Regions from separate parts of the Mesorhizobium sp. M0152 genome, predicted to be linked through region 2. Evidence: riboswitches for the same ligand, from Rfam matches in the RefSeq annotation. Region 2 holds a riboswitch; the other holds the start of a gene.

Region 1 (15,712 bases), on a different contig from region 2:
CGTCAACTATGCGTTCGAGCGCATAGCGCTCGATTCCAAGGCGGCCAGCGGGCAAGACGTCCGCATCGCGGTGATCGATACCGGCATAGACGACACCAATCCGGCGCTGGCCGGCGTCATCGCCGGACAGTTCGACGCCATGCCCGGCGTGCCGATCGAAAAACGCGATCATGGCACCTCGGTCGACGGGCTGATTGCCGGTGTCGGCGCGCTGGAGGGCATGGCGCCCGGCGCCAGGATCTATCACGCCCGCGCGTTCGAGGGCGGCAAGTCTACCATGGACGTCATCCTGTCGGCGCTCGACTGGGCGGCGGAGCAGGACGTGCGCATCATCAATATGAGCTTCGTCGGTCCGAAGAACGACCTGCTCGGGGTCGCCTGCCGCAATGCAAGGGCGCTCGGCATGGTGCTGGTTGCCGCCGCCGGCAATAACGGGCCGAAAGCGCCCTACGGCTATCCGGCCGCCTTCGACGGCGTCATCGCTGTGACCGCCACCGACGCCAAGGACGGGCTGATGCCGCAGGCCAATCGTGGCGCCTATGTCTTCATCTCGGCGCCCGGCGTCGAGATGGTGGCACCAAGCGGCGCCGGCTCGGACGTCGTCACCGGCACCTCGTTCGCGGCGGCGATCGTGAGCGGCGCCATCGCCAATCTCATCCATGCCGCGCCCGATCGCTCGGCCGACGATATCGAGAAAGCCTTGGCGGCAACGGCTAGGGATCTCGGCCCAAAGGGGCGTGACAACGACTTCGGCTATGGGCTGCTAGACATCAAGGCGGCAGGGGCGGCTAAGGAATGACCTGCTGCAAGTCACGTTTTTTCCCAGCCCGTACCAGAAGGTAGAATGCGGCGATGTGCGTGATCATCAGCAGCGGCACGTAGATGATCGGGATCGCATAGGCGGCGCCCAACTGCTCCGCGTGCGCAGGAAGACCGAGCTGGATGGCGTGGTAATAGGCGGCGATGAGATCGACCGTCCCCACGAGATTAAACGCCACGACGAGCGGCCAGAAGAGCCGAGGTATCCTCACCATGAGCAGCACCAGCATGGCCAACACTCCTGTTGCGAAATCGCCATAAGCGGCGAATACGGCAAATCCGGCGGGCAGATCGGGGCCGACGACGCCCGGAAGGATGAAGACGAGCCCGAAGAAGCGGAAGCTATGCAAGGTGGCAATGGCGCGTTGCGCCGCGACCCCGTCCATCGAGTTCAGCCACGGCAGACCGTAGGCGCCGAAGCAAAGCAGCCACGTGACATAGCCCAGGACAAGCTGGACCTGGAACAGGACTTCCGTGGACATCTGGCATCCTCTTGAGAGGTTGTTTTTCATGCTGTGTTCGAGCGTCATCAATTCCTAATCCCGCTTCCATAATTCGACCATCCGCTGTAATCGAAACAACCTATGAAGCAGAGCTACACAATCCGGCACGGCGCGCTGGAAGGCGTCGAGGTTTTCCTGGCCGTCGCCAAGCGCCGCAATTTCCGTCGTGCGGCCGCGGATCTCGGCGTGACGCCATCCGCGGTGAGTCAGGCGGTGCGTGCGCTGGAAGCGCGCATGGGTGCGGCGCTGTTTGCCCGCACGACGCGGAGCGTTGGCTTGACCGAGGCCGGTCAGCGGTTCCTCGACCGCGCCGGCCCTGCGTTCGAGGAGATCGTCGCGGCCGGCGAAGCCGCTCGTGACGTCGGGCAACGGCCGACCGGCCTGCTGCGGCTGTCCGTGCCTCGCGCCGTCGTGCCGCTGATCCTGGAGCCGATGATCGCGTCGTTCTGCCGAGCCTATCCCGAGATCGAGCTGGAGATCGCCGCGAGCGACGAGATGGTCGATCTCGCGGCCGGCGGGTTCGACGCCGGCATCCGCCTCGGCCAGTTCATCGCACCCGACATGGTCGCGGTGCGGCTGACGCCGCCTTTCACGTTCGTGGTCGTCGGCAGCCCGGACTATCTGGAACGCCACGGTTACCCCGAACGCGTCGACGATTTGCGCCACCATGCCTGCTTGCGCTTGCGCCGGTCGAACGGCGCCATAGCGCCCTGGTCATTTGTCGACGGCAACGGGTCGATCGAGGCTATGGTGTCAGGCCCGCTGATCGCGCACGACTATCCGACATTGCTGGGGGCCGCGATGCAAGGCGTCGGGCTGGCGCAGACGCCTCGACCTGTCGCCGAAGGCCCGATAGCCGAAGGAAAACTCAAGGCGGTGCTGGATCACATCGCCACCACGACGCCGGGCGTCTATCTCTATCATCCCGGCAAGCGCCAGGTCCTGCCGAAACTGCGCGCCTTCATCGATCATCTCAAATCCACAGACTGAGACGACAATGGGTTTGATCCCAAGCGGCTCACCGTTTCACGGAAGCGCCGAACGCTCTATCCCTTCATTTTAGGCAATTTGCTGGGGAAAGCGCTATGCGCTTTTCCGGGGAAACCGTTCACATTTTTCCTGGAATTGCCTTAGGCAGGCGCACCCGCCACCGAACCCCTGACCACCAGGTCGACCGGCCAGACCTCGCTGCGGGCGCCCTCCTCCAGTCCGGAGATCCGTGCCGCCAGCCGCTCGGCGATGCGCGCGCCGGCAAGACGGATGGACGAGCGCGTCGTCGACAACGGCACCGAAAAATTCTCCGGCCTCAGCCAGGGAAAGACGTCGTCATGGGCGATCAGCGACACGTCGCCGGGAATGGCCAGGCCGAGGTCGCGCACCGCGCGCACGACGCCCAATGCCATGATCAGACTGGAACAGGCGATCGCCGTCGGGGCGTCGCTCGCCTCCAGCAAACGCCTGGTGGCGCGATAGCCATTCTCTTCGGTCATGACCACCGAGCAGACATGATGTTCGCCCAGCGTCATCCCGCTTGCGGCCAACGCCCGGCGCACGCCGCGCTCGCGATGGACAGCGAAGGTCTCGCGGTCGTCGCCGTTGATCAACGCCAGCCGCCGATGGCCAAGCTGGATGAGAAGCCTGGCCGCCTCGTGGAAGGCACCCTCATTGTCTATGTCGAGATAGGGATAGTCGAAATCGAAGCCTTCGCTGCGGCCATGGACGATGAAGGGAATGCCGAGCGTGTTGACCAGCGCCACGCGCCGGTCCTCGGGTTTTGGCGAGGAGATGTAGACGGCGTCGACCTGCCGGTTGGCGACGATGCGCCGGTAGGTGGTCTCCTGGTCGTCGGCGTCGGCCGGCGACAGCACCAGGTCGAGTTCGTGCGCGCGGGCATAATCGCCAAGGCCGGACAGAAACTCGACGAAGTGCGGATCGATGTCGACGGCGGCTCCCGTCGGCAGGACATAGCCGATCATTCCGGTCTTGCCGGTCGCCAGCCGCCGCGCGCTCGGATTGGGGCGGTAGCCGTGGCGCTTGGCGGCGTCCATCACCCGCCGGCGGGTTTCCTCGTTGACCTCGGGATAGCCGTTCAGCGCTCGGCTTACCGTGGTCTGTGAAAGCGCCAGCATATGCGCGAGCTGCTTCAGGTTCACGAGAGGCCTCCACGCCCCAAAGCGCTTTTAAGTTGAATCGACCCAAGCGCCACAAAGGCGCGCTCATCCAGCAGCGACCATAAGCGCGGACGGGACGGGTTTGAAACAAGAATTTCTGCTGCACCGCCGAAAAAGCATGCTGCAGCGCACCTTTTCGAGCACCGAATGCCTGAAATTAAATCGATTAACCCGAGCGCCTCTTGACTCCCGAGTGATTCAATGGCGAGATCAGAAAAGCCAAAGCGCTTTGGAAGGCTCTTCGAAAGGTTGCGGTTCCTTTCCGACTGAGTCACAGTCCTGCGGCGTCGGCGGGCGGAATGGAGGTTCCGTCCGGTGTTTGTGACCCCACTGGGAGGAATACCGATGAAGAAAATGCTTTTGCTGGGCGCCGCGCTTGCCACGCTCGCCCTGAACGCGCCCGCGCAGGCTGAACTGAAGTTCAAGCCGGGCGAAGACAAGCGCTTCAACTGGGCAAATTACGAAGAGCTCAAGAAAGTCGACCTCAAGGGCGAGACCCTGTCGATCTTCGGGCCGTGGCGCGGCGAGGACGAAGGCCTGGTGCGCGGTGTACTCGATTATTTCTCGGAGGCCACCGGCGTCGAAATAAAATATTCCTCCTCGGAGAATTACGAACAGCAGATCGTTATCGACACGCAAGCCGGCAGTCCGCCCAACATCGCCGTGCTGCCGCAGCCCGGCCTGATCCAGGATCTGGCATCGAAGGGTCTTTTGACACCACTCGGCGACGATACCGCCAAATGGATCAAGGACAATTACGGCGCCGGCCAGTCATGGGTCGACCTCGGCACCTTCAAGGACAAGGACGGCAAGCCGGGCTTCTTCGCCTTCCCCTACAAGGCCGACGTAAAGTCGCTGGTCTGGTACTCGCCGGATAATTTCGAGGAAGCCGGCTACAAGGTGCCGAAGACGCAGGAAGAACTCGCCGACCTCGAGAAGAAGATCATTGCCGATGGCGGCACGCCATGGTGCATCGGGCTTGGTTCGGGCGGCGCCACCGGCTGGCCGGCAACCGACTGGGTCGAAGACCTGATGCTGCGCACGCAGTCGCCGGAAGTCTACGACAAATGGGTGAAGAACGAGATACCGTTCAACGATCCGGCGGTGGTCAACGCCATCGACATTTTCGGCAAGATCGCGACCGACGACAAGATGGTCGATGGCGGCGCCAAGGCGGTGGCGGCGACCGATTTCCGCGATAGCCCGAAGGGCCTCTTCTCGGTGCCGCCGAAATGCTACCTGCACCACCAGGCCTCGTTCATCCCGACCTTCTTCCCGGAAGGAACCAAGATCGGCCAGGACGCGGATTTCTTCTATTTCCCGCCCTACGCGTCCAAGCCTGACCTCGGCACGCCGGTGCTCGGCGCCGGCACGCTCGCCATGATAACGAAAGATAGCAAGAGTGCTCGCGCGTTCATCGAATTCCTGAAGATGCCGCTTGCGCACGAGATCTGGATGGCTGAAGGCGGCTTCGTGACGCCGCTCAAGACGGTCAACAAAGAGGCCTATGCCAGCGATGCGCTGAGGAAGCAGGGCGAAATCCTGGCCAATGCCTCGACCTTCCGCTTCGATGGTTCCGACTTGATGCCAGGCAAGATCGGCGCCGGCTCCTTCTGGACCGGCATGATCGACCTGGTCGGCGGCAAGTCCGCGCAGGACGTCGCCACCGACATCCAGAAGAGCTGGGACGCCATCAAGTAAAAGCTCGGGTAGTAAAACGTCTGGCAGCTGGCCTCGGCCGCACTTCAGAACTTCCTGATCCTCATACTGGATCCGGGCCTTGCCGGCCCGGATCCGACCGGCAGCGACGCCGGACCGGCTTTGCGTTCGATCGTTCCGACTAACTGAATCGGCGCATCATCCATCGCCAGGATTGTTCGGCCTGGCCGGTCATGCGCAGGGAGAGGGACCCATGGCGGCTCAGATTTTCTCGGCCATATTTGTCATCATCGTCGGCGTCGGCGGCTGTGTCGCCTATTTCTGGGGCGCCAACAAACTGCTCGACATCACCTTTCCCTCGCGCGGCGTCTCTGGTGCTGCCGCCGTCGACAATCTGCGCCGGCAAGGCCTGATCCGGCCCTGGCTGTTCGTCGGCCCGGCGATGATCATCCTGACCATCTACCTGATCTACCCGGTGGTCGAGACGTTGCGGCTGTCCTTCCTCGATCGCGGCGGCGTCAGCTTCGTCGGCCTGGCCAACTATCAGTGGGCCTTCGGCGACCGCGAGTTCCGCAATTCGATCCTCAACAATGTGCTCTGGCTGGCGGTGGTGCCTGCCGCCTGCACGTTCCTCGGCCTGATCATTGCCGTGCTCACCGACAAGATCTGGTGGGGCACGATCGCCAAGAGCCTGATCTTCCTGCCGCTGGCCATCTCCTTCGTCGGCGCCAGCGTCATCTGGAAATTCATTTACGAGTACCGCGGCGAAGGCCAGACGCAGATCGGCATCCTCAATGCCGTCATCCAGCATTTCGGCGGCCAGCCGCAGGTCTGGATATCGCTGCCGTTCTGGAACAATTTCTTCCTGATGGTGATCCTGATCTGGATCCAGACCGGCTTTGCCATGGTCATCCTGTCCTCGGCGCTTCGCGGCATTCCTGAGGAAACGCTGGAAGCCGCCGTCATCGACGGCGCCAACCCGTTCCAGATCTTCTGGAAGATCATGGTGCCGCAGATCTGGGGCACCATCGCCGTCGTCTGGACCACGATCACCATTCTGGTGCTGAAAGTGTTCGACATCGTGCTGACCATGACCAACGGCCAATGGAACAGTCAGGTGCTGGCCAATCTGATGTTCGACTGGATGTTCCGCGGCGGCGGCGATTTCGGCCGCGGCGCCACCATCGCCATCATCATCATGATCGCGGTCATTCCGATCATGGTCTGGAATATCCGCCAGGCCAATAAAGAGACGGGGGGACACTGAGATGGCCGTCGCGACCGGAAATTCCTTTGCCAGCCGCTTCGGCGTCCACATCGCGGTGCTGGTCTTCGTTACGATCTGGACCATCCCGACACTCGGCATCCTGGTCTCCTCGCTGCGCGACAAGAACCAGATCATCGCCTCGGGCTGGTGGAACTCGTTCGCCAGTTCCACCCAGACGGAAGCCGGCCGCCTGCCCGCTGCCTCGGCGCAGGTCGAGAAGGACGGCAAGTTCGTCCTCGAGGGCAATATCTTCGGCGATGGGGCCAAGCGCGACATCAGCGCCTTCGGCGTCAAGTCGGCGGCGCCAACGCAGTATTCCGCCGGCACGTCAGCCGATCTCGGCGACGGCGTGACCCTGCAGCTCAATGCCGACGGCAGCTTCGTCATGCAATCGCCCAAGGCATTCGAAGGCGATCGCGGCCAGCGTGTCTACTATGCCTCGTCGGCACCACCGAAATTCACCACCGACAACTACCGCACGGTGCTGTTTTCCGAAGGCATCGGCCGCTCGTTCATGAATTCGCTGACCGTCACCATACCGGCGACGGTCATCCCGATCCTGATCGCGGCCTTTGCCGCCTATGCGCTGGCCTGGATGCGCTTTCCCGGCCGCGCGCTGCTGATTGCGGTCATCATCGGCCTGCTGGTGGTGCCATTGCAGATGTCGCTGATCCCGCTATTGAAACTCTACAACGGCGTCGGCGCCTTCTTCGGCATGCCGTCGAAAACCTATCTCGGCATATGGCTGGCGCATACCGGTTTCGGCCTGCCCTTCGCCATCTACCTGCTCAGAAGCTACATTGCCGGGCTGCCGCGAGAGATCATGGAATCGGCGCGCATTGATGGCGCCAGCGATTTCGAGATCTTCGTCAAGATCGTGCTGCCGCTGTCGTTCCCGGTGCTGGCCTCCTTCGCCATCTTCCAGTTCCTGTGGGTATGGAACGATCTGCTGGTGGCGATGGTTTTCCTGGGTACGGAAGCAGACCAGATCGTACTGACCGCCAAGCTCAATGCGTTGCTTGGCTCACGCGGCGGCGATTGGGAGATCCTGACGACATCGGCCTTCGTGACCATCATCGTGCCGCTGCTCGTGTTCTTCTCGCTGCAGCGCTATTTCGTTCGCGGGCTGCTTGCCGGCTCGGTGAAAGGAGGCTGAGACAATGCAATCCGCTTTGAAGGCCAGTTCGAAGCCCGATCTCGCCGTCGACCGCGACTGGTGGCGAGGTGCGGTGATCTACCAAATCTACCCGCGCAGCTATCAGGATTCGAACGGCGATGGCATCGGCGACCTCAAGGGCATTATCGGGCGATTGCCCTACATCGCCGCGCTCGGCGCGGACGCCATCTGGATTTCGCCGTTCTTCAAGTCGCCGATGAAGGATTTCGGCTACGACGTCTCGGACTATTGCGATGTCGATCCGATGTTCGGCACGCTTGCCGACTTCGATGCGCTGACGGCGGAAGCGCACAGGCTGGGCCTCAAGGTGATGATCGACGAGGTGCTGTCGCACACCGCCGACATTCATCCGTGGTTCAAGGAAAGCCGGTCGAACCGCACCAATCCGAAAGCCGACTGGTATGTCTGGGCGGACGCCCGGCCGGACGGTACGCCGCCCAACAACTGGCTGTCGATCTTCGGCGGATCGGCGTGGCAATGGGACACCAGCCGCCAGCAATATTATCTGCACAATTTCCTTGCCGAGCAGCCGGACCTCAACTTCCACAACCGCGAGGTCCAGGACGCGCTGCTCGACGTCACCCGCTTCTGGCTGGAGCGCGGCGTCGATGGCTTCCGGCTCGACACCATCAATTTCTACTTCCACAGCCAGGGGTTGGAAAACAACCCGCCGCTGCCGCCCGAGGAACGCAACGACCAGACCGCACCCGCGGTCAATCCCTACAATTACCAGGACCACATCTACGACAAGAGCCGTCCGGAAAACCTCGGCTTCCTCGAACGGTTTCGCGCCCTGCTCGACGAGTATCCGGCGACGGCGGCGGTCGGCGAGGTCGGCGATTCGCAACGCGGGCTGGACGTGGTGGCCGCCTACACCGCCGGCGGCAAGCGGGTCCACATGTGCTATGCCTTCGACTTCCTGGCGCCGGAAAAGATCAGCGCGGCCAAGGTCCGCTCGGTGCTGGAGGCGTTCGGCAAGGCGGCCAGCGACGGCTGGTCTTGCTGGGCCTTTTCCAACCATGACGTGATGCGCCCGGCTTCGCGCTGGGCCGCTAACGAGGCCGACCCGGCCGCCTATCTCAAGGTCATCTCGGCGCTGCTGATGTCGCTGCGCGGCTCGGTCTGCATCTATCAGGGCGAAGAACTCGGGCTCGGCGAAGCCGACCTTCGCTTCGAGGATCTGCAGGACCCCTATGGCATCCGCTTCTGGCCGGAATTCAAGGGCCGCGACGGCTGCCGCACGCCGATGGTGTGGGATGGCAGCGCCACGAATGGCGGCTTCTCCTCGGCAAAGCCCTGGCTACCGGTGCCTGCCAAGCATCTGTCGCAAGCGGTCAATGTCCAGCAGGGCGATGAAGCGTCGCTGCTGGAACATTACCGGCGCTTCCTGACCTTCCGGCGCGCCCATCCAGCGCTGGCCAAGGGCGATATCACCTTCTTCGAAAGCGAGGGCGATACAGTTGCCTTCACCCGCCAGGCGGGCAATGAACAGGTCGTCTGCGTCTTCAACCTTGGCGCGAGGCCGGCCGAGGTTGACCTTGGCGGCCGATCGCTGCAACCTTTGTCCGGGCATGGATTCCCGGGACAGTCCGGCGGCGGTTCCGTCCGCCTCGGCGGCTACGGCGCCTGGTTCGGGCGTATCGACTGAATTTTTGAGGAAATCACTCGGAGGGAAATCATGGCCGATGTCACGCTAAGACAAGTGAAGAAGTCCTACGGCAATCTCAACATTCTCCACGGCATCGACCTCGATATCAAATCTGGCGAGTTCATCGTCTTCGTCGGCCCGTCGGGCTGCGGCAAGTCGACATTGCTGCGCTCGATCGCCGGGCTCGAGGAGATCACCTCCGGCGAACTCAGGATCGACGGCGAGGTGGTGAACGACGTGCCGCCTTCGAAGCGGGGCATTGCCATGGTGTTCCAGTCCTATGCGCTCTACCCGCACATGACCGTCTACGACAACATGGCGTTCTCGATGAAGATCGGCAAGGAGAGCAAGGCCGAGATCGACCGGCGCGTGCGCCAGGCGGCGGAAATCCTGCAGCTGACCAAATATCTCGACCGCCTGCCCAAGGCGATGTCGGGCGGCCAGCGCCAGCGCGTTGCCATTGGCCGCGCCATCGTGCGCAATCCGAAAGTATTCCTGTTCGACGAGCCGCTGTCGAACCTCGATGCGGCACTGCGCGTCGCCACGCGTATCGAGATCGCCAAGCTCAAGGAATCGATGCCCAACACGACGATGATCTACGTCACACACGACCAGGTCGAGGCGATGACGCTGGCCGACCGCATCGTGGTGCTCAAGGACGGCCATATCGAACAGGTCGGCACGCCGATGGATCTGTACAAGAAGCCAGGCAATCTTTTTGTCGCCCAGTTCATCGGCTCACCGGCCATGAACATCCTGCCGGCGACCATCGAAAGGACCGGAAACGCGACAATCGTCAGCCATGTCGGCGGTCGCAAGGCAACCGTGCCGATCTCGACGCCTGCTTCGGCAAAGGGGACGGCGGTAAGCTTCGGCGTACGGCCGGAGGATCTGATCATCGCCAGCGGTGGCGATTATCTGTTCGAAGGGACGGTCGACTATGTCGAACAGCTCGGCGAGGTTCAGCTCGTTTACATCGATATCGGCCGCGCCGATCTGCCCTTGGTGACCAAGCTGCCTGGCAATGTCGAGGTCAAGCGCGGCTCGACATTGCGGCTGAGCGCCAATGGCGAGGACCTGCATATATTCGACACCGAGGGGCGGTCCTTCGCGCTTCATGAAGCGGAAGCGAAAGCGGCCTGAGACGGAACCACGTCCCGATAACGAAAAAGCGGCGAGCCCAGGCCCGCCGCTTTTTTTTGGAAATCAGCTTCGGCTGTTAGCGGCCGAAGAGATTCCGGTCGCTGCCCTGAGGGGCGGACTTCGGTACGTCGCCCGCCGAATTGAGCAGCTTGTAGACGGGCGACTCGCTCTTGCGGATCGAGCCCGTGTGCGAGGTGTCGACGTTGACGGTCGCCTGCTTGTTGATGTCGGTGCCGCCAACGTTGTCGTTGCGGGCATAGGCGCTGCCGGCGGCAATCAGAAGAGCGGCGGCAGTGAGAACAATCTTTTTCATTTTTTGATACTCCGTATTCGCTAATCCAAGGCGGCGGCAAGCCGCCGCCTTGCGGTCAGATGTTAGTTGTTGCCGAACAGGTTGCGGTCGCTGCCCTGGGTTACAGGCGCCTGCGTGGCCGGCTCCGACTTGCCGGTCGAAGCCGTATACGAGCTGTCGACAGCGGTTGTGGCAGGCTGGTTGGCGCCATTGGAGCCAAAATTGTCGCTGCCGGCGAAAGCGCTACCGGAGATAGCCAGGACGGCGGCGGTAGCGAGGATGATCTTCTTCATTTCAAGTCTCCTGAATTTCAAGTTCCACCGGGGCGGGGGGGAAGCCCGCCGTCCACGGGGAATTGGCTGTTAGTTATTGCCGAAGAGGTTACGATCGGCGCCCTGGACGGGCTGCTTTTCAGCCGGAGCCGACTTCTGGGTCGAAGCCGTATACGAGCTGTCGGTCGAAGTAACCGCGGGCTGGTTGGCGCCGTTCGAGCCATAGTTGCCGCCATCGGCGAAGGCGCTGCCGGAGATGGCCAGAACGGCGGCGGCAGCAAGAATGATCGTCTTCATTTCAAGTCTCCTGAATTTGGTTTCACCAGGGCGGCGGGCGAGCCGGCCACCTGCTGGCAATCGGTTGTTAGTTGTTGCCGAAGAGGTTGCGGTCGCTGCCCTGAGCAGGCGTCTGAGCAGCCGGTTCCGACTTCTTGACCGAAGCGGTGTACGAGCTGTCGACAGCAGTGGCTGCCGGGGCGTTCGAACCATAGTGGTCGCTACCAATGGCGAAGGCGCTGCCGGAAATGGCCAGAAGGGCGGCGGCAGTGAGGACAATTTTTTTCATTTTAGGTACTCCAGTATTTTCCCGTCCGTCTAGCGGCGTGTCTTGGGAGGAAATCGCGTCGTTCGGACAGCCCCGATGTGGGAAAGTCATCTGGTCATTGCCAATCACGAAGTTGTTCCGACTGGACCATGAATCCACCTCTTGAAACTGGGCCAAAACCTTCTACTTGCGATTTTTCCCGTTAAATATCAGATGATTAGATGAAAGCTCCACTCCCATCACCAACTGTGTCGGAGGCCGAGTGTTCACACTGTCCTGCACGCACCGTCAACAGAAACGAACCGTTCGGTTCGATTTTAGGCGCTGCTAATAGTCACTTTTCGAAACCGTTAGCCCTTTTTGCTTCTGCCAAAGATCGAAACCCGACCCCCGGCGGGGCGGCGATGAGACGATTTCAAGAGCCCCGATCCTCGATCGAACTATCGCTTATGCGTGTCGCGCCGCATGGATGCGATGTCGTTTTCATGCCGACGCCACGACGCGTGTCGTGATTAGATCGCGCCATCTCAGGTGCCGCTTCGTGACGACGGGGCAGAGAATTGGGAAGCCGGTCAGAATCCGGCGCTGCCCCCGCAACGGTGGTGGAGTTCAAATCGCAACGGGAGACCACTGGGTGCAAGCCTGGGAAGGTGTCGCGATCGTCCGCAAGGACAACTCCAGAGCCCGGAAACCAGCCGAGATTCTAGACTCGACTGATCGCGGTGGGCGGTCAAGAGGCGGATGATGCATGCCGGCTCGCCCTGGCCTGCGTCCAATCCTTCCTCCATCACCACCATAGTCAGTCCTTAACGCGAGGACAGGACATGGATGTGCGCAACGACATGCTGAGGCTGCTGGAGAACCGCAGAGGCGGTTTCTCGCTCGAGCAGCCCTTCTACACCGACCCCGATTTCTTCAAGCTCGACATGGAGCTGATCTGGTATCGCGACTGGCTGTTCATCGGCCATGACTGCGAACTGCCGAAGCCGGGCAGCTATATCACCGCGCAGATCGGCGACTACCCGGTCGTCCTTGTCCGCGACCAGCAAGGCAAGATCAACGCCTTCCACAATTCCTGTCGCCATCGCGGCAGCCGCGTCTGCAACTCCGACAAAGGCACGGCCGCCAAGCTGGTCTGCCCCTATCATCAGTGGACCTACGAGTTGGATGGGCGCCTGCTTTTCGCCCGCCAGATGGCCGACGGTTTCGACAAGAGCCAGTTCGGCCTGAAGCCGGTCGCCTGCGAGAGCGTGGCCGGCTACATCTTCATCTGCCTGGCCAAGGAGCCGGCGGATTTCGCGCCGATGCGGGCGATGATAGAGCCTTATCTCAAGCCGCACCGGCTCAGCGAAGCAAAAGTCGCCTTCGAGAGTACGATCGTCGAGAAAGGCAACTGGAAGCTGGTCTGGGAAAACAACCGCGAGTGCTACCACTGCGCCGGCAACCATCCCGAACTCTGCAAGACGTTTCCGGAAGCGCCTACGGTGACCGGCGTGCAAGGCGCCGACAGCGACCCGGAAATGCTGGCGCACTGGGCGAAATGCGAGGCGGCCGGCCTGCCGAGCAAGTTCCGCATCGATCCGGCCGGGCAATACCGCGCCACCCGCGCGCCGCTGCTGCGCGATGCCGTCAGCTACACGATGACGGGCAAGCGCGCGGTCAAGAAGAACCTGTCAGACAGCGTTGCCACCGATCGGATCGGTTCCTTGCTGCTCTACCACTATCCGACAACCTGGAACCACATCCTCGGCGACCACGCCGTCACCTTCCGCGTGCTGCCGATCAGTGCCACGGAAACCGCCGTGACGACGAAATGGCTGGTGCACAAGGATGCGGTCGAAGGCGTCGACTACGATCTCGCCGAACTCACCCATGTCTGGACGGAGACCAACGACCAGGACCGCCGCATCGTCGAGGAAAACGCCTTCGGCATTCTGTCGCCGGCCTACGAGCCCGGTCCCTATTCGGAACTGCACGAAGGTGGCGTCATCCAGTTCGTCGAATGGTATTCGTCGTTCATCGGCCCGCGCCTGGCCGGCGATGGCAGGCCGGCCCTGCGTAGCGTCGCCTAGAGCAATTTTTTTTGTAGCCAAGCGGACACGCTTGGCTGCAAAAACGCAGCGTCTTGGGATCAAGCGATGCACGGAACACAGGGGACAAGAGGATGAATGCGATGACGGACCTTGGCCTCTATCGTCATCTCGACCAGATGGCACCCTGGAACGACCGGCTGCAGGTGCTGGAAGTGATCGGCGTCAGCGACGAGGCGCCCGACGTGAAGACCTTCACCTTCCGTTCCGACAACCAGACCTGGTTCCGCTACAAGCCGGGCCAGTTCGTGACGTTGGAGCTGCCGACCGCCGATGGGCCGCTGATGCGCACCTACACGCTGTCGTCTTCACCGTCACGGCCGTTCTCGATCGCGGTGACGGTAAAGGCGCAGGCCGGCAGCGTCGGCACACGCTGGATGTTCGAACATTTGAGGCCCGGTTCGCACGTCAAGGCCTATGGGCCGGCCGGAGACTTTTCGCTGCACAGCCACCCGGCGGCCAAATATCTGTTCATCTCGGCCGGCTCCGGCGTAACGCCGATGATGTCGATGCTGCGCTGGTTGAACGACTGCGCGCCATGGACCGACGTCGGCTTCGTCAACTGCGCGCGGCGCGCGGAAGAGATCATCTTTCGCAAGGAGCTCGAACTGCTCGGCGGGCATATGCCGGGCCTGTCACTCGGCTTCATGATCGAAGAGCGGTCTAGCCGCGAGGGCTGGTACGGGCATATGGGCCGGATCGACGCGATCCGGCTGCCGCTGCTGGCGCCCGATTTCCGTGAGCGCGAAATCTTCTGCTGCGGTCCCGACCCCTTCATGCGTGCGGTACGCGGCATGCTCGAGGCAGCCGGCTTCGACATGACGAAATATCACCAGGAGAGCTTTGCCGCGCCGATGGTGGAGGAAATCCCGGCACCGTTCACAGCACCGGCAGAAGACGGTACTGCCGGCCCTGTCGAGGCCGTGACGCCGATCCGGTTCACGCTTTCGGATGTCGATGCGGACTGCGTCGCCGGCCAGACCGTGCTGCAGACGGCGCGCGCCTCGGGCGTGCGAATTCCCGCCGCCTGCGAATTCGGCCTGTGCGGAACCTGCAAGGTGAAGAAAGTCTCCGGCGCTGTCGAGATGAGCCACAATGGCGGCATCCTCGATCACGAGGTCGACGATGGCTTCATCCTGGCGTGCTGCTCGAAGCCGCTGTCGGCGCTGGAAATCGAGGCGTAAGCGGCGAGCACCCGAACCGAGCCCGTGCCTTGCCAAGAAAGAACCCGGTGTTTACAGGCGTTGTAGGGGAAGCAGTCGCACCAGCCGGCGGGTTGGCTGTGGCAATTGCAGGGCGGGACAACACCGATGGGTCATTCCGACGTCTACACGGTCGCGAGCAGCGACATCGTCTTTGAATCTTTCGACGGCGAAGCCGTGGTGCTCGACCTCTCGAATGGCAAGTATTTTGGTTTCTCCGATTCCGGCAGCAGGATCTGGGAGGCGCTGTCATCCGGCGTACCGCCCGTTCAGTTGATCGGAGCGGCGACCCGAGTTGGAGAGGTGACCGCCTCCGAGATCGGCCGGTTCGTTGCGCAACTCCTCGAGTTCGGCTTGCTCGCACCTGCCGCCGATGCACCGGCGCAGATGCCTTCCGAGACCTTGCTCGCCGACTTGGCCCGTGCCGGCGACCCGCTCCACGTCGAGATCCATGACGACCTCGCCGACCTGATCCTGGTCGACCCCATCCACGAGGTGGAAGAGCCCGTCGGCTGGCCGGCGGTCAAGCAGGCAACCTGAACGGCTGTTATCAGGCGACCACGGGGGCCGGGCGACCATGTCTAGCATCACGCTGAAAACCCTGCCCGACTATGCGCGTCACGTGCTGGCGGCAGCGGAAAGCGCGGCCGGCGACTATCACGTCACTCGCAAGGTTCATTTGCCCCGGCTGGAGATCACGGTGCGTATGGGCGCGGGAGTCCTGGCGAGCGCCGTCGAACAGGCTTTCGTTCCGGCGCCGGTTGCCGGACCCGGCAAATGCAGCATTTTCGTCGCCGATCCACAAATAGAGGGCGTCCCCGCACCGGCAGGTTGGGGCCGGGCGTTTTTTACTCCTCATGCTTTCGCCAGCCGGCTGGCCGAGGCAGGATTGCGTGGCAACTATTTTCACGATCTGGATTTCTGG
Region 2 (15,712 bases):
GTCGACAATCCCGACGATGTCGACGCGCTGAAACCGAAGGTGGAGGAGGCGGCGCAGCGGCCCATCGACTTGGTCGACTGGCGACAGCGCAACGAGACCTTCTTTTCCGCCCTTCAGGTCGAGCGCAACGTCATGTTCATGATCCTGACGCTGATCGTGCTGGTGGCGGCGCTGAACATCATTTCCGGCCTGGTCATGCTGGTGAAGGACAAGGGGCACGACATCGCCATCCTGCGCACCATGGGCGCCACGCGCGGCGCCATCCTGCGTATCTTCCTGATGACGGGGGCCGCGATCGGCGTCACCGGCACCATCGCCGGCGTCCTGCTCGGCATCGTCATCTGCCTCAACATCGAATCGATCCGCGAGTTCTTCTCCTGGATGACCGGCAAGGTGCTGTTCAATCCCGAGCTTTATTTCCTCAGCCAGCTGCCGGCGAAGATGGATCCGCGCGAAACCACCTATGTCGTCATCATGGCGCTCGGCCTGTCCTTCCTGGCAACGGTGTTTCCGGCATGGCGGGCGGCCCGCCTCGATCCTGTCGAAGCCTTGAGGTACGAGTGATGGCCGAGGCCATTATCGAGCTGAAGAGCGTCGAGCGGCACTATGTGCAGGGGCCGCGCAAGCTCACCATTCTCAACGGCGCCGATTTCTCGCTGAAGCGCGGCGAGATGGTGGCGCTGGTTGCGCCGTCCGGCACCGGCAAGTCGACGCTGCTGCACACGGCCGGCCTGCTGGAACGCCCCGACGCCGGCGACGTGATCCTGTCGGGCCGCGCCTGCGGGCGGCTCTCCGACGACGAGCGCACCTCGATCCGCCGCAACGACGTCGGTTTCGTCTACCAGTTCCATCACCTGCTGCCCGAGTTTACGGCGCTGGAAAACATCATGATGCCGCAGCTCATCAAGGGGCTGCCGCGCAAGGAGGCGGCCGAACGCGCGGCCCAACTGCTCGACTACATGCAGATCGGCAAGCGCGCCTCGCACCGGCCGTCGGAACTTTCCGGCGGCGAACAGCAGCGGGTGGCAATCGCCCGTGCGGTCGCCAACGCACCGCTGGTGCTGCTGGCCGACGAGCCGACCGGCAATCTCGACCCGGTCACCGCCTCCTACGTGTTCGAGGCGCTGGAGGCGCTGGTGCGGCAATCGGGCCTCGCGGCGCTGATCGCCACCCATAATCACCAGCTGGCATCGCGCATGGACCGGCGCATAACGCTTGCCGACGGCAAGGTGGTGCCGCTCGGTTCGGGCTGACCTCCAGTCCAGATATGTCTGGCGGGCTGCCCCGACATTCGTCGCGCCGGCCATCAACCCTTCCTTAACCCTGCCGATCTGATCGCCCGAGGATTCCGGCCGCGGCCGGAATTTGGCCATTGACATTAGCACAAAAATAGAACAAAATACGAACATACAAACAACAGGAGAGAGTTATGACCGATCTGGTTCAGGATGTCGTCTCGCTTGTCTGCATGAGCACCTTTCTCATTTCCATGGCCATCTGGATCGGAGCCATGTGATTTGGCGGCTTCGCCGCTGCGCTTCCCGGGGGGCAAAGCCCGCTTCCCCGTTAAGCCTTTCTTGCCATCGCGGCCTTAGGGTACCCCTGAAGGCATAGAGCAACGTCCAGATGTCGCCCATCCTCACCGCCATCCTCGTGGCCAGCAATCTCGGGCTGATCTTTCTCTTGATGAGCGTGCCGCTTGGTTTGCGCACGGTCAGGCTCAGCCGCGTGGTGGCAATGGACCGGCAGCGCCTCTGGCAGGCACTGTGGCCGCTCGGGAGCGACGCCGGCTGGTCCGGCGAGATCCTTTCGGCCGAAGCGCTGGATGGGGAGGGAATGGCCCGCATCCTGCTGTCCTGGGAAGGCCGCGACGGCAAGCCGATCGAGCGCACGTCGCGGCTTGAGGACGTCGTCGAGGGCAGCCGCTTCTCGATGCGTGTCATCGAGGATACCGCGCTCGACGCCTCGTTCTGGGCGGACTATCGCGAAACCGTCGAACTGGTTCCTGAAGGCAGCGGTACGCGGGTGATGCTCGGCCGGACAGATCGCTACCGCGGCATCGCTTTCCTGGTGTTCCGTTACTTCGCCATGCGCCGCGAACTTGGCAAGCTGCAGCATTGGGCGAGAACGGGGCAGTACCGCAAGGGCGGCTGGTTCGAGCATCCGCTGAGCCAGCTCGGCTTCGCGGTATTGTCTGCATTGATCCTGTGGCCGTTCTTCGGCCTTCACCTCAGTGGGTTGGCGCTTTCCGCGATCCTGACGTCGGCGGTGGCCCTGCATGAGCTTGGCCACATGGCGGCATTCCGGCTGATGGGCCACCGCAAGGCGCGCATGATCTTCATTCCGCTGCTCGGCGGCATCGCCATTGGCGGCCGGCCCTACAACAGCCGTTTCGAAGTGGCTTTCGTGGCGCTGATGGGCGCTGGCTTTTCCGCCTTCCTGGTGCCCATCGTCATCGCCGCCAGTGTGCTTGCAGGCGCGGAGGGACACAAGGTCGTCTCAGCGCTGCTGGCGGCGCTGGCGGGTTGCGTGGCCCTATTCAACATCGCCAATCTGGTGCCGGTATGGAAATTCGACGGCGGCCAGGTGCTGCGCCAGATCTGCCCGGGACCTGTCGCGCTGGCGCTGGCCTCGTTCTTCCTGCTCTCGGCCTTCCTGGCACTTGGCCTGCAGGCCGGTTTCTCCTCCGGGTTTCTGCTGGCGGCGGGGGCGATCTTTTCGATCCTCAGCCTGCTTACCATGGGCAGCGGGGTAAAGCCGCGCCACGAGCTGGAGCCGATCCGCACGGCCGACCGTTTTGCCATCGCCGGTGGCTTGCTGGCGGTGTTCATCATCCATGGCTGCGGCGTTCTGTGGGCGTCCGCGCAACTGATCTGAACCGGGCTTCGGGCGGGACGTTCAACCGGCCTTGCGGGCTGCTTCGACAGGCAAGGCCGTGGCGGGACCGAACACGTCCTCGAAGGCGGATTTCAGGGAAAGATCAAGATCGGCCATGGTTACGGGAAGGCCGAGATCGACAAGGCTGGTGACACCGTGGTCCTGCACGCCGCAGGGCACGATGCCACCGAAATGGTCGAGATCGGGTTCGACATTGATGGCGATGCCGTGAAAGCTCACCCAGCGCCTGAGCCTGATGCCGATGGCGGCGATCTTGTCCTCGGCCGGCGAGCCGTCCGGCAGGGCAGGGCGATCGGGCCGCACCACCCAGACGCCGACGCGGTCCTCGCGGCGCTCGCCGCGCACGTTGAACGCGGCGAGCGTGCCGATGATCCACTGTTCGAGCGCGGCAACGAAGGCGCGCACATCCTCGCGACGCCGCTTCAGGTCGAGCATGACATAGGCGACCCGCTGGCCCGGCCCATGATAGGTGTATTCGCCGCCGCGTCCGGCCGCGAAGACCGGGAAGCGGCCGGCGTCGATCAGATCCTCGACGCGGGCGCTTGTGCCCGCCGTGTAGAGCGGCGGATGTTCGACCAGCCAGACCATTTCGCCGGCGGCGCCGCTTCGGATCGCCTCGGCGCGTGCCTCCATGACGGCGAGCGCGTCGGGATAGGCAGTCAGGCCGGGCTCGATGCGCCACTCGACCGGCGCCGAACCGGGCAAGGGCAGGAACGACGTGGCAATCTGGCTGCGTTCTGGCATGGCGTATCTCTTTGTTGCTTTCCATATGGCGTCAAGCGGCGCAAACGTCCAGTTCCGGCCCTATATTCCAATCCTTTGCAACGTTATGCCGGACACCGGATATTATTGCTGCGCGCGCACTTGTTTCGCCGGAAACGATTTGCTACACGCCGCGAGCCGGTCGGTTCCGGCTCCTACCACGTGCGGTCGTGGCGGAATTGGTAGACGCGCAGCGTTGAGGTCGCTGTGGGGCAACCCGTGGAAGTTCGAGTCTTCTCGACCGCACCATTTTCTCTCCCAGAACCTGATTCGTGCCAGCCTCTGCCCTCGGGGCAGGGCGCATTTCGTTTGATATTCCCGCACGTTACGCCAGTTTCCTTTCTGAGCATTGGATTTTTCCAAAACCGGTTTCCACTTTCGGGGATCATGGTCTAGACCTGACAGGCACCTTTTCCGGGATTCTTGTTGCGGGAGGCGCTGGTGGAAGGCCAGGACAAGCAGACGACCTCCGCCAAGGCGGCCGACGAGCACCACGCCGACATCTACGGCGAGGACGGTGCCGTTCGTTCGTCTTTCCTTGCTGAGATCGGCGCTGCGATCGCCGACCGCGACACGCCCGCGCTCAAGCGCGAGGTCGACGACCTGCACCAGTCGGAGCTCGGCGACCTGATCGAGGCGCTGCATCCCGAACAGCGCCGCGCCCTGGTCGAACTGCTCGGCTCCGATTTCGACTTTTCCGCGCTGACCGAGGTCGACGAGGCGATCCGCATGGAGATCGTCGATCACCTGCCCAACGCTCAGATCGCGCAGGCGGTGCAGGAGCTCGATTCCGACGACGCCGTCTACATCCTCGAAGACCTTGAAAAGGAAGACCAGGACGAGATCCTGTCGCAGCTGCCGTTCACCGAGCGGATCAGGCTGCGCCGTTCGCTCGACTATCCCGAAGAGACCGCCGGGCGGCGCATGCAGACGGAATTCGTCGCGGTGCCTGCGTTCTGGACGATCGGCCAGACCATAGACTACATGCGCGAGGACAAGAACCTCCCCGATCGCTTCAGCCAGATCTTCGTCATCGACCCCAGCTTCAAGCTGCTCGGCGCCATCGATCTCGACCAGATCCTGCGCGCCAGGCGCGCGGTCAAGGTCGGGGAGGTCATGCACGAAACGCGCCACGCCATTCCGGCCACCATGGACCAGGAAGAGGCCGCGCGGGAATTCGAACAATACGATCTCCTGTCGGCCGCCGTCGTCGACGAGAACGAGCGCCTGGTCGGGGTGCTGACCATCGACGACGTCGTCGACGTCATCCAGCAGGAAGCCGAAGAAGATCTGCTGCGCATGGGCGGCGTCGGCGACGAAGAGCTTTCCGACAGCATCTTCTCGACCTCGCGTTCGCGCGTTCCCTGGCTGCTGATCAATCTCCTGACCGCATTCCTGGCGGCGTCGGTGATCGGCCTGTTCGACCGCACGATCGAACATATCGTGGCGCTCGCCGTGCTGATGCCGATCGTGGCCGGCATGGGCGGCAATGCCGGCTCGCAGACCATGACCGTCACCGTGCGGGCGCTGGCGACCAGGGATCTCGACATCTACAATGCCGGCCGCATCATCCGCCGCGAGATGGGCGTCGGCTTCATCAACGGCATCGTCTTCGCCATCCTGATCGGCATCGTCGCGGCGGCCTGGTTCCGCGATCCCAATCTGGGCGGCATCATCGCGGCGGCGATGATCATCAACATGTTCGTCGCGGCACTGGCCGGAATCCTGATCCCGCTGCTGCTCGACCGCTTCAAGGTCGACCCCGCGGTCGCCTCGGCGGTCTTCGTCACCACGGTTACCGATGTCGTCGGCTTTTTTGCTTTCCTCGGCCTTGCAAGCTGGTGGTTCGGCGTCAGGTGAACGGCCTCAATTGACTTTTACGTAAATGCCATGCGAGGTTCATGGAACAGGGATCATTGGCCGATTCCGGCCAGATGGTCCGACCCGGGAACGGGTAGGGCTGCTTGGCCGGCAATCGCGTCGAACTCGGCTATGGGGTCACAATGCGGGAATATTATTCGATCACCGAACTGACCCGCGAATTCGACGTGTCGACGCGGACGCTGCGCTTCTACGAGGACGAGGGACTGGTGCAGCCGGTGCGGCGTGGCCGAACCCGGCTGTTTCGCCCGTCCGACCGCCACCTCATCCGCCAGATCATGCGGGGAAAGCGGCTCGGCTTCTCGATCAACGAGATCCGCGAAATCATCCAGATGTACAAGGAGCCGCCGGGCGAGGTCGGCCAGCTCAAGCTGATGATCAAGCGCATAGAGGAAAAGCGCGAGGATCTCAGGCAAAAGCGCCGCGACCTCGAGGAGACGTTGGCCGAGCTCGACCAGGCGGAAGAATCCTGCGTCGAGCGGTTGGTGGAACTCGGCGTCAACACCTGACGCTGCTCAAATCCAGCGTCGCACTCTTTTGGCGTAATCCCGGTATCTCTTGCCGAACTTCGCCGCCAGCACCTTTTCCTCGCGCTCGATGGCGACCTTCTGCGTGGCGAAGGCGGCGACGAAGGCAAGCGGAAGGAACCAGGCTATCCCCGAGACAAAGCCGACGCCGATCAACAGCAGCGTGTTGGCGAGGTACATCGGATTGCGGGTGATGCCGAAGGGGCCCGTCGTGACGAGGTGATCGGGTACGGCGTTGGGATTGAGCGTCGTCCTGGCCCGGACCATGGTGCGGATGGCGGTGAACCAGAGTGCCGCGACGGCCAGCAGCGCCACCCAGCCGGCGGCGAACAGGATGTCGCCCAGGAGATCGCCGATCCATGGCAGGGGATAGAGCATGCCGAGGACAATGCTGATGGCGATTGCGGCGATATAGATCAGCGGCGGCCACGGTATCACTCCCGGCTTCGGCTGGCTGTCGGTCATTGTGGCCCTCCCTCCGTCATCTTGTCGTCGGTCTGCGCCGTACAGGTGCTGGCAAGATCGCTGAGATGCTGCCGCCACTGCGCGGTCTGGTCGTTGTTGTAGAGCCGATCAAGCGTGGCCTCGCCTTCCAGCGTATCCAGCATACAGCCACAGTAGCTCGAACAGAACTTGCTGTCGCGCGACTGCTCGCACGATATCTGGCAGGTTTTCAGGAAGTTCACCTGCGGGGTTTCGACCTTGGCCGGCATGACTTGCGAGAACAGCCAGACGCTGCCGATCAGCAGCGGCTGGTGGATCAGGTAGAAGGCCAGGCTGTGCCGGCCGATGAAGACCAGGGGATTGGCCCAGCGGCCGGGCGCAAGGCCCGCCAGGCGCGCCCGCAGGCCCGAGGTGGAGGCGAACTTCGCCACCGCGATGCCCGCAAGCACGGCGCCGAACCATGGGAACAGCGGCACGTAGTCGTTGGAGCGCGGATTGATTGTGGAAAGACCGATCCACCACAGGAAGGGGTGGTCCAAAGCCTCGAAACGCAGATAGACGGGCGCCGCGACGACCAGTGCGGCAGCGGCAAGCGTCAGCAGGGCCGGCAGGCGCAGGAACGCCAGGCCGAGCAGGCTGGCGAGCGCGATCTCGTGCAATATGCCGAAAAAGATGAAGCCGTCAGGCGTGGCGATGCGGGTGACGACCGAGATGGCGATCGCGGCGCCGGCGACCATGGCGAACCGCCGCCAGAAGCCGTTCCAGCGGATCTTTCTGCCATGGGCGAGATACAGGCTGACGCCGACCAGGAACAGGAAGGTCGAGGCGATGCAGCGCGCGTAGAGCTTCCACCAGCCGAAGGCGGTGAGGCCGGGATCGGTGTAGCCGAAGAACTCCAGGTCCCAGGTGAAATGATAGCTCGCCATGGCGAGGAGCGCGATGCCGCGCAAGATATCGATGGCGGCGATGCGCTTTGATTGCTCCGGAACGGGTGCGGTCGGCGTTTGGATACTCATGGTCTCGCGATCTGATTCAGCCCCGCTGGAGGATTATCACGGTTGCACCGGACAGAAGAAGGCCGGGCGCGTCGCCACCGCGTCAGGCGCTGCTTTAGGCCAGCGCCGGGAAGCCTTTGGCCGACTTCGCTTTTGCCGGCCGCGCGTCGGTTTCCTCTTATTGGGATGGCAATCGCCACGCCAGATTTGGTCGGTGATTCTGCTTTGAGGAAGCAATGTCCACCCATGTGCGTCATCCGATCTGGCTTCCCGCTCTCAAGGCTGCGGATGCGCGCACCTTCGCCTCGCTCTACGCCGTCGAATCCTTTGCCCGCGCCACGGTGTCGAGCGTCATCCCGATCCAGGCCTACGAAATCCTCCACAACGAGCAGATCGTCTCGATCCTCTACACTGTCGTGGCGCTGCTTGGGCTGTCGGTGACATTGTTCATGCCGATGCTGATCCGCCGCTTTGCCCGGCGCTGGGTCTATACCGCCGGCGCCTGCCTGCTCGCCATCGGCTCGCTGTTCTTCGTTACCCATACGCTTGCCGGACAATTGGCCGGCATGCTTTGCCGCGTCATGGGCGCCAGCGCGCTGTCGATCACGCTCAACCTCTACATCATGGACCACATCCGCAAGACCGACTTCATGCAGGCGGAATCGCTGCGCATGGCGTGGTCGATGTTCGCCTGGACGGGCGGGCCGACGCTTGGCATTTTTCTTTACACACGCTTCGGCATCTATGCCGCGCATGGCGCGGTGGCGGTATTCGCGACGGCCCTGCTGGCGCTGTTCTGGACCTATCGGCTGGGCGACAACCCGTCGATCCGCCCGGGCAAGACGCGCCCGGTCAATCCGCTCGCCAATATCGGCCGCTTCGTCGCGCAACCCAGATTGAGGCTCGCCTGGCTGATCGCCTTCGGCCGTTCCTGCTTCTGGACGACGTTCTTTGTCTATGGGCCGCTGTTCATGGTCATCACCGGCGAGGGCAAGCTGGCCGGCGGCCTGCTGGTTTCGGCCGGTAACGCGCTCTTGTTCATGGCTATCTTCTGGGGCAGAGCGGGCAAGCGCTTCGGCGGTCGGCGGACCATGACTTTTGCCTATTTCGCGATGTCGGCCATGTTGTTGGCGGCAGGCGCGGTCGGCGAGAGCGCACCGCTGCTCACCGGCGCTTTCCTGCTCTGCGGCGCGTTGTTCACCATCGCGCTCGACGCGCTGGGCTCGACCGCCTTCATGCGCTCGGTGCGGTCCTACGAGCGGTCGCAGATGGCTGCGGTCTACCGCACCTATCTCGATTTTTCCGAGCTGACGCCGCCGCTGGTCTATTCAGTGGTGCTGGCGTTCTTCGGGCTGGGCTCGGTGTTCGTCACGCTCGGCCTGCTGGCCGCGGTTTGCGGCTTCGTGACCTGGCGGTATCTGCCGAAGTCGCTGTGAGGATCAGGGCTGGGGTGAAAGCCCTGCGTGGCGCTCGCGCACCCAGTTGTGGAAGCGGTGCAATTCATATTCTTCGGGCATCAGCACGCCCGCTTTGTGGCGCATTGAGCGCCGTCGGCGATCCCCGGCCGGCACGCCGCATTCGCAATAGTTGCCGGCGGAATTTGGTTTGCCGGAGGCGGCGATTCTGCCTATAGTCGCCGATGTCGTCGGTTCCATTTTGGAGCCAAGAGGGAATGCGGTGCGGGCTGACTTGTCGCCCAACGCCGTGGCTGCCCCCGCAACTGTGTGCGGTAGTCCTCTCCATATGCCACTGAAGATTTTTTCTTCGGGAAGGTGGGGAAGGGCGTTGATCCGCGAGCCAGGAGACCTGCCGGCGACAGGAAACTGACTTCTATGCCCTCGGGTGGAGGGCGAAAGGACATGACATGAATACCGCTTCCGTCTCGCTCGGCGCCTCCGTTTCCTCGCAGTCCCGCTTGATGCAGCTCGCTCTCGCTGGATTCCTCGGCCTTTTCGTGATGGGCTTCGTCGGCTTCTCGCATATCGATGCGGTCCACAATGCCGCCCACGATTATCGTCATTCGATGGCGTTTCCCTGCCACTGATAGGGATTTGACATCATGAACCTGTTTCGCAACGTCGTGTTCATCGCGGCGATCGCAGGGCTCGTGGCCGGCGTCGTTCTCGCCTGCATGCAGGCCTATGCCACCGTGCCGCTGATCCTGAAGGCGGAAGTCTACGAACAGGCTGGCGGCGGTCATCACCACGACGATGCCGCGCCGGCTGCAACGGACACCAACGCCATGGGCTCCGCCGCCCCGGCGGGAAATGCAATGAGCACGGCCGCGCCTGCGGAATCTGCTGCTCCGGTCGCGGAAGACGAAGGCTGGGCGCCGGCCGACGGTTTCGAACGTTTCGCCTTCAGCGTGCTTGCCAATATCGTCACCGGCATCGGCTTCGCGCTGATCCTGGTCGCGGTTTCCGAATTCGCCGGCGGCATCGGCAATTGGCGCCGGGGCGTGTTCTGGGGCCTGGCCGGCTTTGCCGTGTTCACGCTGGCGCCGGGCCTAGGCCTGCCGCCGGAACTGCCGGCCATTCCGGCCGCCGACCTCACCCAACGCCAGATCTGGTGGTGGGCAACGGTGGCGGCCACCGCGACCGGCCTTGGCCTGATCGCCTTCCGCAAGTCGCTGCCGCTGGCGATCCTCGCCGTGGCCTTGATGGTGGCGCCGCATATCGTCGGCGCGCCGCAGCCCGACAGCTACGACACGGCGATCCCAGAGGGGTTGCACCACCAGTTTGTGGTGGCGGTGACGGTGACCAATCTGGTGTTCTGGGTGGTGCTCGGCGCCGTCGTCGGCGTGGTGCGCGGCCGCTTTACCGGCACCGCGACCAGCCTGCGCGACAGCTTTGCCTGATCGCGGCAAGCTGACCTTCATTATCGGCGGTGCGCGCTCCGGCAAGAGCGCGCATGCCGAAACGCTCATGACGGCGCTGCCCTCGCCATGGGCCTATATCGCCACCGCGCAAGCCTATGATGACGAGATGCGCGAACGCATCGCGCTGCACCGCTCGCGGCGCGGCGAATGCTGGGCGACGATCGATGCGCCGCTCGATCTCGCAGGCGCACTGGCGGCATTGCCTGATAATCAGCCGGTGCTGGTCGACTGCCTGACGCTGTGGCTGACCAACCATATGCTGGCCGAACATGACCTCGAGCTGGAATGCCGGCGGCTGGCTGATGTGCTGTCGCGGCCGCGCGGGCCATGGTTCGTGGTTTCAAACGAGGTCGGCCAAGGCATCGTGCCGGACAACGCACTGGCGCGCCGCTTTCGCGATGCGGCAGGCCGGCTCAACCAGCAGGTTGCCGCAGTCGCCGATACGGTGCTGCTGATGGTAGCGGGGCTGCCGCTCAAGGTGAAATGAGATGACCGATATCGACGAAAAGGACGAAGAACGCCACCGCGCCAAGATGGCCAAGCGCAAGGCGGTGCAGGATGCCGAGGTGGCGGCCAAGACGATCGAGAAGGGGCTGCTCATCGTCAATACCGGTCCGGGCAAAGGCAAGACGACAGCCGCCTTTGGCCTGGCGCTCAGAATGCTCGGCTATGGCAAGCGCGTCGGCGTCGTCCAGTTCATCAAGGGCAAATGGCATACGGGTGAGAAGGACGCCTTCGCCGCCTTCGGCGACCGCGTCGTCTGGCACGCGATGGGCGAGGGTTTCACCTGGGAGACGCAGGACTTGAAGCGCGACATAGCCGCGGCCGAAGCCGCGTGGAGCAAGGTGCTCGAGCTGATGGCCGATCCGTCGATCAGCCTGCTGGTGCTGGATGAGCTGAATATCGCGCTGCGCTACGATTATCTCGATCTCGACAAGGTGGTTAGCGCGCTCAGGGGCCGTCGCGAGGGGCTACATGTCGTCGTGACTGGCCGCAACGCCAAGCCGGCGCTGGTCGAAGCCGCCGATCTCGTTACCGAGATGGGCGTGACCAAGCATCATTTCTCGGCGGGCGTGAAGGCACAGCAAGGGATTGAGTTTTGAGAGCTGTTGTCCCCTTTTTTGTGGATGAGCATTCAAGTCTGGTCGCCAAACGCTCCCAGGGGGCTCATTTCCTTTCCCTCCGGAGGGGGGGAAAGGTGGCGCTGCGAAGCAGCGACGGATTGGGGGAAGGCGGTTATCGAACGCGCGGTCCGCAGACAGGCAGGGGCAACCCGGCGGGTGCGAGAAACGCGACTGCCGAGCTCGTCGACCCCCACTGCGTCTCGGCTTCGCCGAGCCACCTCTCCCCCGATCGACGGGGGAGAGGAAAGGCGCGAACCTGTTGCAGCCCGGCTCCCTTCCTCCCCTTCGTGAGAGAACTCACGAGGGGGTGAGATCATGCCAGAATGGCGATCGCCGAAACCACGCCGAACAGCGCAATCAACAAATAATCCGCCGTCCGATAGAGTTTCAGCGCCCGTCTTATGTCGGCGCTGTCGGCCTCGCGCCGGCCGCCTTCGCCCATGAAGACGTCCTCGACAAGCACGCCGCCATAGCTGCGCGGCCCGGCGAGTGCGAGACCGAGCGCGCCGGCCATCGCGGCTTCCGGCCAGCCGGCATTGGGCGAGCGGTGTTTCCTGGCGTCGCGCCGCACTGCGTTCCAGGCATTGCGGGGATCTGCGCCCTTGACCAGGAAAGCGGCCAGCACGATCAGCAGGGCCGTCAGCCGCGACGCCGGCAGGTTGACCAGGTCGTCGAAGCGCGCCGCCGCCCGGCCGAAGGCCTCGTGGCGCGGGGTACGGTGGCCGATCATCGAATCGGCGGTGTTGGCCGCCTTGTAGGCGGCGCCGCCGGCCAGTCCGCCGACGCCGATCCAGAAGGCGGGGGCGACGATGCCGTCGGAAAAATTCTCGGCAAGGCTCTCGATCGCCGCGCGGCAGACGCCGGCCCTGTCGAGCGTTTCGGGATCGCGCCCCACGATCCGCGAGACGGCAACGCGGCCCATGGCGAGGCCACCGGTCTCGAGCGCGTCGGCGACGGCCTCGACATGTTCGTGGAGGCTCTTCTGCGACAGAAGCGAGGTTGCAAGAAGAGCGGCAAAGATGAATCCCAGGGGAATGAACCAGAGCAGGATCTGCACGCAGAGGCCAATCGCCGCCGGCACCAGCACGATAACCAGCAGCGTCTGGACACCCCGTTGGCGACGCAGCGCGTCGGAATCGGTGGCGCGGTTGAGCCGGCGGTCGAGAAAGGATATCAGCCTGCCGAACCACGTCACCGGATGACCGATGGCGCGAAACAGCCAGTCCGGGTAGCCCAGGACGAATTCAAAGGCCAATGACAGGAAAGCGATCAGGACTGACATGAAGCTTCTTGATGGGGCGGCGGTGGACCATGGTGGAAGTCTCGGCCGGGCAAGGGCGATGTTCCCCGATGCCCCCCAGCCTTTCGTCGACCTCTCGACCGGTATCAATCCGCACTCCTATCCGCTTTTCGATTTGCCCGCCACCACCCTGTCGCGGCTGCCGGAAACCACGCGGGCGAGTGAACTGACAGAGATCGCGGCCGGCACCTATGGCGCGCCTTCGCCAGCCAACGTCGCGGCGGCACCGGGCACGCAGATCCTGTTGCCGCGCGTGGCATCGCTGGTAAGGCCCGGCAAGGCCTTCGTGCTGGGGCCGACCTATGCCGAACATGCGCGGGCAGCAGCGATCGCCGGGCACGCAGTGACCGAGATCGGCGACTTCGCGGCGCTGGCGCAAGCCGATCTTGCCGTCATCGTCAATCCCAACAACCCGGATGGGCGCGTCATCGAGCGCGACCGGCTGCTGGCGCTGGCCGCTGCAATGCGCGCCAAGGGCGGGCTGCTGGTCGTCGACGAGGCGTTCATGGATGTCGGTCCGCGCCAGCACAGCCTTGCCGGCGATGTCGGCCAGGGCGGCATCGTCGTGCTGCGCTCGTTCGGCAAGTTTTTCGGCCTGGCCGGCTTGCGGCTCGGCTTCGCGCTTTCCGATGGGTCCACGGTCGAACGGCTGGAGACTCAATTCGGACCATGGGCGGTTGCCGGACCGGCGCTGGAATACGGTATTCGCGCGCTTGCCGACATCGGCTGGCAAGACGCGATGCGGGCATCCCTGGCGGATGCATCGGCGCGGCTCGACGGGCTGTTCGGTCGCTTCGGCGTACCTGTCGCGGGCGGCACCACTTTGTTCCGCCATCTCCAACTGCCGAACGCCGCCGGTCTGTTTTCGGCGCTTGGCGAGCGCGGCATCCTGCTTCGGCATTTCGCCGACCGGCCGCATGCGCTGCGCGCCGGCCTGCCGGGGAGTCAGGAGGAATGGCAGCGGCTCGAATCCGCGCTTGCCGAATGGGCGGCGCGGCGCGAGGATCAATCAAGGGGTTGGAAACGATGATCCATGTTTGCTCGCTGGCGAAAATCGAGGAAACGGTGGCCAGGACCGGCGCCGAGCGAATGCTGTCGCTGCTCGCCGCCGGAACGGAAGTGGTCCGGCCGGTCTCGATCGCGAGGCAAAACCACCTGCATCTGGTCATGCACGACATAGCGGCGGCGCAGGACGGAATGACCATGCCGGGCGAGGAACATGTCCGTAACCTGCTCGATTTCGCGCGCCGGTGGGATCGGGCAAGGCCGATGCTCGTGCATTGCTATGCCGGCATCAGCCGCTCGACGGCTTCCGCCTACATCATAGCCGCCGCACTTGCGCCGAACCGCGACGAGGCCGAACTGGCCCGGACCCTGCGCACGCTGTCGCCTTCGGCGACGCCCAATCCCCGGCTGATTGCGGTAGCCGACACGCTGCTCGGTCGCGACGGCCGCATGATCGCGGCAATCGAAGCGATCGGGCGCGGCGCCGACGCTTTCGAGGGCACGCCGTTCGAACTGAAGATCGATAGTTAGTCGCTCGACCCGACTTCAATTCGTCCGCCAGGCGCCAACCATCGTTCGTTCGGGCAGACTGATGCGACCGCTGGCGATTGGCCGAAGTCTTCCCGCCTTCGTCAGAACGGCTCCGCTAATCTAATTTCAGAAGGGCGCGATGTGCCACCTGACGGTCAGAGCATCTGTGGCAGGCAACTATGTTATTTCAGCCATTCGGCGAGCTTCGCCTTGCGCACATCCCGCAGCAGGCTGATGAACCCGTCCGCCTGAAATTCAGCGGTCAGCCGGCCTTTTTCGGCCGTTGCGATGCTTGCGTCGCCGACCACGCCGTTGGGGTTGAGATCGCTGGCGATCCAGGCAAAGGCATGGGTGCCGGTGTGGCGCAGCAGCGAGAATTCCTTCTCGGTCTTGGCGACGTTGGAAACGAAATCGTCGGCCTTGCCCATGTCGACCAAGTCCGGCCGGAAATGCAGCATCAGCGACGTCTCCACATCGCCGCCATGGATGCCGTGACGGTCCTCGAGGTCGGTATACATGCCGGCCGGCCGGCCGAAGCGTTGCCAGCTGGTCTTCACGGCCAGCATCTTTTCGCGCACGCGCAATTCGCGCGTGACGATGCCCATGATCTCCTCGTTGCCGCCATGCGAATTGACGACGATCAGCTTGCGCACGCCGGCGCGCGCGATCGACATGCCAAGCTCGGTCCAGGCTTCGACCAGCGTCGTTGCCGGTAAGGTAAGAGTACCCGGCGCGTGAAGATGCTCGTTCGACTTGCCCACCGCCTGGACCGGCAGGATGCGGATGTCGAGATCGTCGGGCAGGCGCGAAATGACCGTGTCGAGCATGCCGGTCATGATCGAGGTATCGGTCGAGACCGGCAGATGCGGCCCATGCTGCTCGATCGCCGCCACCGGCAGCACGGCGATCGTCGCATCCGGGTCGACCGAGGCGTATTCGGTGGTCCGGTAGTCGCCCCACCACACGCGTCTTTTTGGTTCGTTCATTTCGGGCCTCGACGGAACTGATCTTACGTCAGCGCTGCCCCTCACGGGGAGAGGGGGATCGCCAGCGTTGGAGCGCTTCCTTCTCCCCGTCACTATACGGGGAGAAGGTGCCGGTCCACCCTCCGCAGTTGCTGCGGAGGACGGGCAGGCGGATGAGGGGCAGCACTAACCTTCGTATAAACTTAGCCTATTGCTCTGCCGAGTCGTAGCTCGTCGCTATCCTTCTCACCCAGCCGCGATCACCTCGACCTCGACCTTGAACTCCGGCCGGGCGAAACCGGAGACGATCATAAGCGTCGAGGCCGGCGCCGGGCTGGAAAACAGCCGGTCGCGGACATCCATGTAGGGCCGCAAATGTGCGCGATCGGTGACATAGGCGTT

Evidence for each region. A riboswitch is a leader RNA that binds a small molecule or an ion and turns the genes downstream of it on or off. The one in region 2 is predicted to bind cobalamin.
Region 1: linked by a shared signal. The riboswitch ahead of NKJ26_RS24785 (aromatic ring-hydroxylating oxygenase subunit alpha) and the one ahead of NKJ26_RS23935 (CbtB domain-containing protein) in region 2 are both predicted to bind cobalamin.

What each region holds. Positions count from the first base shown of each region.
Region 1 is NZ_JAMYTH010000030.1:19,482-35,193, forward strand. Features, by position in the region: gene NKJ26_RS24720 (S8 family serine peptidase) at 1-799, shown strand, start outside; gene NKJ26_RS24725 (DUF8737 domain-containing protein) at 789-1,301, opposite strand; gene NKJ26_RS24730 (LysR family transcriptional regulator) at 1,404-2,312, shown strand; gene NKJ26_RS24735 (LacI family DNA-binding transcriptional regulator) at 2,453-3,475, opposite strand; gene NKJ26_RS24740 (ABC transporter substrate-binding protein) at 3,839-5,194, shown strand; gene NKJ26_RS24745 (carbohydrate ABC transporter permease) at 5,406-6,419, shown strand; gene NKJ26_RS24750 (carbohydrate ABC transporter permease) at 6,421-7,575, shown strand; gene bglA (beta-galactosidase BglA) at 7,580-9,244, shown strand; gene NKJ26_RS24760 (ABC transporter ATP-binding protein) at 9,275-10,387, shown strand; gene NKJ26_RS24765 (DUF680 domain-containing protein) at 10,464-10,700, opposite strand; gene NKJ26_RS24770 (DUF680 domain-containing protein) at 10,763-10,972, opposite strand; gene NKJ26_RS24775 (DUF680 domain-containing protein) at 11,042-11,248, opposite strand; gene NKJ26_RS24780 (DUF680 domain-containing protein) at 11,316-11,516, opposite strand; cobalamin riboswitch at 12,007-12,209, shown strand; gene NKJ26_RS24785 (aromatic ring-hydroxylating oxygenase subunit alpha) at 12,320-13,567, shown strand; gene NKJ26_RS24790 (FAD-binding oxidoreductase) at 13,669-14,769, shown strand; gene NKJ26_RS24795 (PqqD family peptide modification chaperone) at 14,896-15,327, shown strand; gene NKJ26_RS24800 (serine kinase) at 15,365-15,712, shown strand, end outside.
Region 2 is NZ_JAMYTH010000028.1:8,775-24,486, reverse strand. Features, by position in the region: gene NKJ26_RS23985 (lipoprotein-releasing ABC transporter permease subunit) at 1-564, shown strand, start outside; gene NKJ26_RS23980 (ABC transporter ATP-binding protein) at 561-1,253, shown strand; gene NKJ26_RS23975 (site-2 protease family protein) at 1,627-2,877, shown strand; gene lipB (lipoyl(octanoyl) transferase LipB) at 2,899-3,642, opposite strand; tRNA gene NKJ26_RS23965 (tRNA-Leu) at 3,825-3,909, shown strand; gene mgtE (magnesium transporter) at 4,102-5,520, shown strand; gene NKJ26_RS23955 (MerR family transcriptional regulator) at 5,664-6,050, shown strand; gene NKJ26_RS23950 (methyltransferase family protein) at 6,057-6,533, opposite strand; gene NKJ26_RS23945 (heparan-alpha-glucosaminide N-acetyltransferase) at 6,530-7,528, opposite strand; gene NKJ26_RS23940 (MFS transporter) at 7,744-8,943, shown strand; cobalamin riboswitch at 9,137-9,335, shown strand; gene NKJ26_RS23935 (CbtB domain-containing protein) at 9,372-9,551, shown strand; gene NKJ26_RS23930 (CbtA family protein) at 9,567-10,364, shown strand; gene cobU (bifunctional adenosylcobinamide kinase/adenosylcobinamide-phosphate guanylyltransferase) at 10,357-10,872, shown strand; gene cobO (cob(I)yrinic acid a,c-diamide adenosyltransferase) at 10,874-11,488, shown strand; gene cbiB (adenosylcobinamide-phosphate synthase CbiB) at 11,823-12,791, opposite strand; gene cobD (threonine-phosphate decarboxylase CobD) at 12,790-13,839, shown strand; gene NKJ26_RS23905 (tyrosine phosphatase family protein) at 13,836-14,345, shown strand; gene NKJ26_RS23900 (creatininase family protein) at 14,528-15,331, opposite strand; gene NKJ26_RS23895 (RidA family protein) at 15,557-15,712, opposite strand, start outside.